Regions from separate parts of the Shouchella phoenicis genome, predicted to be linked through region 1. Evidence: a T-box and tRNA genes for the amino acid it is inferred to sense, from the RefSeq annotation. Region 1 holds a T-box; the other holds one or more tRNA genes.
What was found. A T-box is a leader RNA that pairs with one kind of tRNA and senses whether it is charged. The one in region 1 lies ahead of metG (methionine--tRNA ligase), so its partner is inferred to be a tRNA-Met.
Positions count from the first base shown of each region.

Region 1 (2,454 bases):
GGTAAACGTCATTCAATCGGTCCATAAGCGCAAAGACAGCTACCAATCATTTAGTGATCGCGTGGCTAACTTAATTGAGGCACTGGATATGGGGAAACAGAAAATCGACGGTATGCTTCATGATGGTGGGATGACGAAAGACGAGATTAAACGATACAGTGAGTTTAAACGTTTACTCGATCAATTTGGTAGCCTGCCTCCTTCTTCTGTAAAAGGTATTCAGTGGCGTGCCAACCGTCTTTATCAAGCAGGTTTGTTTCAACAAAACATTCGGGCCATTGAACACGGTATTCATAATGGAAAGCTAGTGGTCATCCAAGGCGCTGTTTGGTTGCTCCAAGTGTTTGCAAGTTATGTCATTGGAACACTCTATTTTAAAAGGCGTTCTTATAAAGATGCTAAACTGCAACAGCAACAAAGTGAATTCTTTCCACCGTTTGTCGTTGTAACAGATGAAGCACATAATTTCGCACCGAAAGGGTTTGAAGCACCGGCAAAATCGGTTTTAAAAGAAATTGCACAAGAAGGAAGAAAGTATGGAACGTTTCTTATTTTTGCGACACAGCGGCCAACGTTACTTGATGAAACCATCACGGCACAATTGAACTCCAAGTTTGTATTCCGTACGGTTCGTGGTACAGATATTCAAACAATTAAAGAAGAAACCGATTTAACAGCTGAAGAAGGAAAGCGGCTCCCATATTTACAGTCAGGTGATGTGTTTTTGTCATCAGCTATTATTGGTCGTACGGTAGCGGTTCGGATTCGTCTTGCTCATTCAACAAGCCCACACACGATGAATCCATTCGATGAGCTTGAACAAATGAATGAAGTAAGTAATGAAGAGTTGATTGCAGCACTTGATGATTTTCTCCCTTTAGCCGAAATGCATGTGATGCAAAAGCTTGATCAAATGAATAAAAAAGCAGGCAAGTCTTGGGATGTGTCAGAGTGGAAGCAAGAATTAGAGCGACTATGTGAGGACGGGTCGTTGAAAAAACAAAAAACACCTTTTGCAACACTCTACGATCGCACTTGACAATCCGATGTATGATTCGCTATATTTTTGATAAGAATGAACCATATACGTTTCTGTGAATGGATGAGTATAAAGGAAGATGCTTGTACTAGAGAGCCGGGTTAGGTGGAAGCCGGTCAAGGATGCCTTTAGAAGATGGTCCAGGAGAATTCATTTTCGAGCCAGCTAAGGTAAGGGAGTGACGTTTGCCAGCGTTATTGGTCTAAAGCCTTGTCACACGTGATAAGGGAATTTTGGGTGGTACCACGTAAGATAACCTTTCGTCCCGATTGCGGACGAAGGGTTTTTTGTATTTTATTCGAAAGGGTGAGGATTTTGACAAAACCATCATTTTACATTACAACGCCAATCTATTATCCAAGTGGAAAGCTTCATATCGGACATACGTATACGACTGTAGCTGGAGATGCAATGGCTCGCTATAAGCGCCTTCGTGGCTATGACGTGCGTTATTTAACAGGTACAGACGAACATGGTCAAAAGATTGAACAAAAAGCAGCTGAGAGAAACATTTCACCTCAAGAATATACCGATGAAATGGTAAAGCCAATTAAAGAACTTTGGGAAAAACTCGACATAACGTATGATGATTTTATTCGTACAACAGAAGACCGCCACAAAAAGGTAGTCGAAAAAATCTTTGATCAGCTTCTTGCTCAAGATGATATTTATTTAGGCGAATATGAAGGTTGGTACTGTGTATCAGATGAGACTTTTTATGGAGAAAGAGAGCTCATCGATCCAATTAAAGATCAAGAAGGCACGATTATTGGAGGAAAAAGTCCGGATTCCGGTCATCCTGTAGAAAAAGTTCGTGAGGAATCTTATTTCTTTAGAATGAGTAAATATGCAGATCGATTGCTCAAGTACTACGAAGAAAATCCTGAATTTATTCAGCCAGCTTCAAGAAAGAATGAAATGGTAAACAATTTTATAAAACCGGGTCTGCAAGATCTTGCCGTATCAAGAACCTCGTTTACTTGGGGTGTGAAGGTACCAAGTAATCCAAAACACGTTGTTTATGTATGGATTGATGCGCTGACGAATTATATTACAGCACTTGGTTATGGCACGTCTGAAGATGAACTTTATCAAAAACATTGGCCAGCAGATGTTCATCTTGTAGGAAAAGATATCTTACGTTTCCATACGATTTATTGGCCTGTCATGTTAATGGCGCTTGATTTACCACTTCCTAAAAAAGTGTTCGGACATGGTTGGTTCTTAACACGTGACGGAAAAATGTCGAAATCAAAAGGAAACGTTATTGATCCAGTTCCACTAATTGATCATTTTGGTCTGGATGCAATTCGCTATTATCTCTTAAGAGAAGTTCCGTTTGGTTCCGATGGTGTTTTCACACCAGAAGCTTTTGTAGAACGAGTAAACTATGATCTAGCAAATGACCTTGGAAA
Region 1 covers NZ_JBDFMQ010000001.1:15,626-18,079, forward strand. Annotated here, with positions in the region: gene ABC361_RS00085 (ATP-binding protein) at 1-1,039, shown strand, start outside; T-box leader at 1,086-1,310, shown strand; gene metG (methionine--tRNA ligase) at 1,355-2,454, shown strand, end outside.

Region 2 (2,454 bases), 2.4 Mb from region 1:
CATAGCCTTCAGATACGAGCACATCGAGTGAGGCAGGAATTTTTCCGTGTTCGACTTCATAAGCACCAACTTGAGTTTGCACAAGTTTCTTTGTCGCATCACAGCTTTTGCCACCTGCCATATCCGTGTTTTTACTCATATTAGGGAGTGCAATAAGCAATAAAACGGAGATAATCATTAACACAACGAGCATTTCAATTAACGTGAAGCCATCATCTTTCTTTAAGCGCTTTATCATATATCACCTCATAAAAACAGATTGAATGTTCCTGAACCTCCTTTCTTTATGTGTCTCTTCTTTATTTGACAAATCCTTACAAACTCCTGCTAAATTTGACTAGTTTTTGAAATTTCTTGGCTCTTTTTTTCTCATCAATCTTTTTGGTATAATAGAGGGAATATGGATGAAAGGATATTGACTGTGAAATCAATCTTATTAGGCATCATACGTTTTTATCGTAAATACATTTCCTCTGTACTCCCACCAAGATGTCGCTTTTATCCGACTTGCTCTCAGTATGGTCTAACAGCGATTGAACAGCATGGAGCGATAAAAGGGAGTTATTTAACCATTAAACGCATTTTAAAGTGTCATCCCTTTCACCCAGGTGGCTTTGACCACGTGCCAGAGGGAAAAAAGAAAGAACACACGCATCAATAATGGAGTTTTATTAATATCATAGCTGGATGCAAAAAAACAATGGAGAAAATCTCCATTGTTTTAACATATTCGCTTTATGCGGGTGAAGGGACTTGAACCCCCACGTCATAAGACACTAGATCCTAAGTCTAGCGCGTCTGCCAATTCCGCCACACCCGCGATTTCTGGCGGAGAAGGAGGGATTTGAACCCTCGCGCCGCTTACACGACCTACACCCTTAGCAGGGGCGCCCCTTCAGCCACTTGGGTACTTCTCCGTAATATATAGGGATGGGCCTGAGTGGACTCGAACCACCGACCTCACGCTTATCAGGCGTGCGCTCTAACCAGCTGAGCTACAGGCCCCTTTTTTCACAAAATAAAAAAGCGGGTGATGAGAATCGAACTCACATCATCAGCTTGGAAGGCTGAGGTTTTACCACTAAACTACACCCGCATGGTAAAAAATAAAATCTTATCAACATATTCATCTAAAACGATATGAACTAATTATAACATTTAACTCTCTTTATTTCAACTAAAGAGCGGAAGACGAGATTCGAACTCGCGACCCCCACCTTGGCAAGGTGGTGTTCTACCACTGAACTACTTCCGCATATAAATGGCTGGGCTACCTGGGATCGAACCAGGGAATGACGGAATCAAAATCCGTTGCCTTACCGCTTGGCTATAGCCCAAAGTTTGGTTGCGGGGGGCGGATTTGAACCACCGACCTTCGGGTTATGAGCCCGACGAGCTACCAGACTGCTCCACCCCGCGTCGTTATAAAGTATTCAGATGATGCTTATTCAATGATGTCCAACATCTTCCTCTTCTCGTCTTTCAGAGAAGTAATTGCTGAAGAGTAAATATGGCGGAGGAAGAGGGATTCGAACCCCCGCGGGCTTTGACACCCCTGTCGGTTTTCAAGACCGATCCCTTCAGCCGAACTTGGGTATTCCTCCGTATAAAGTGGAGCCTAGCGGGATCGAACCGCTGACCTCCTGCGTGCAAAGCAGGCGCTCTCCCAGCTGAGCTAAGGCCCCATGAATTTGTTTATGTATGTCGTCAAAAGCGATTACCTCAGCGACATTTAATAATATATCATAGCTTTTATAAAAGCACAAGTGTTTTTATAAACTTTTTTTCTGGAAAAATCATTTATGGTCTTATTCTACCGATTAATTTGATCTCATGCAAGTTCTGCTTACATGAGATCAAACATTTCATACATAGGAAGCATAATCATTAAAAATAAGAAAAAGATAAAACACCCTATAAAAAGAAACAAAATCGGCTGAATCATTTGCAACAACTTCTCCAACCTTCGATCTAACTCTTCAATAATCCATTCGCTAAAAAATTGTAAATCTAGCGCTAGTTTAGCCGTTCGACTACCGTTCTCGACCACGATTGGAAGTTCACTTAAATAATAAGGTTGATGTCGAAGATATGAAGCTAAACTATCGCCTTGCTTTAAACTCTGATTCATTTTTTGAGCTTCATCTTTAAAAAAAGGCAAATACGATTGCTTTTCAAAAATATTTAAAGCTTCATGAATGGACATCCCTGTTTGCAGCAATTTCCCAAGCTGTAGAGAGAAATAAAATGTAATCACTTGCTTCATAACTGTTTGCGAAAGTTTCCACTTTAATAAAATGTGAACTTTTTCATGAGGGGTTAAATGTTTGATATAACGTTTGCTGCTCACGTATCCAATACACGCTATAAGCAAGAAGGCGATGCATACATAAGGAAGACTTTCTAGGAAAGAGAAGAAAACATGAATGAAACGCGGTGGGGATTGATTTAACG
Region 2 covers NZ_JBDFMQ010000001.1:2,393,678-2,396,131, forward strand. Annotated here, with positions in the region: gene comGC (competence type IV pilus major pilin ComGC) at 1-238, opposite strand, end outside; gene yidD (membrane protein insertion efficiency factor YidD) at 422-661, shown strand; tRNA gene ABC361_RS12855 (tRNA-Leu) at 739-820, opposite strand; tRNA gene ABC361_RS12860 (tRNA-Ser) at 827-917, opposite strand; tRNA gene ABC361_RS12865 (tRNA-Ile) at 932-1,005, opposite strand; tRNA gene ABC361_RS12870 (tRNA-Gly) at 1,026-1,096, opposite strand; tRNA gene ABC361_RS12875 (tRNA-Gly) at 1,184-1,255, opposite strand; tRNA gene ABC361_RS12880 (tRNA-Gln) at 1,263-1,337, opposite strand; tRNA gene ABC361_RS12885 (tRNA-Met) at 1,343-1,419, opposite strand; tRNA gene ABC361_RS12890 (tRNA-Ser) at 1,512-1,604, opposite strand; tRNA gene ABC361_RS12895 (tRNA-Ala) at 1,613-1,685, opposite strand; gene comGB (competence type IV pilus assembly protein ComGB) at 1,847-2,454, opposite strand, start outside.
Region 2: it encodes a tRNA-Met, which carries the amino acid that the T-box ahead of metG (methionine--tRNA ligase) is inferred to sense. The anticodon was not compared.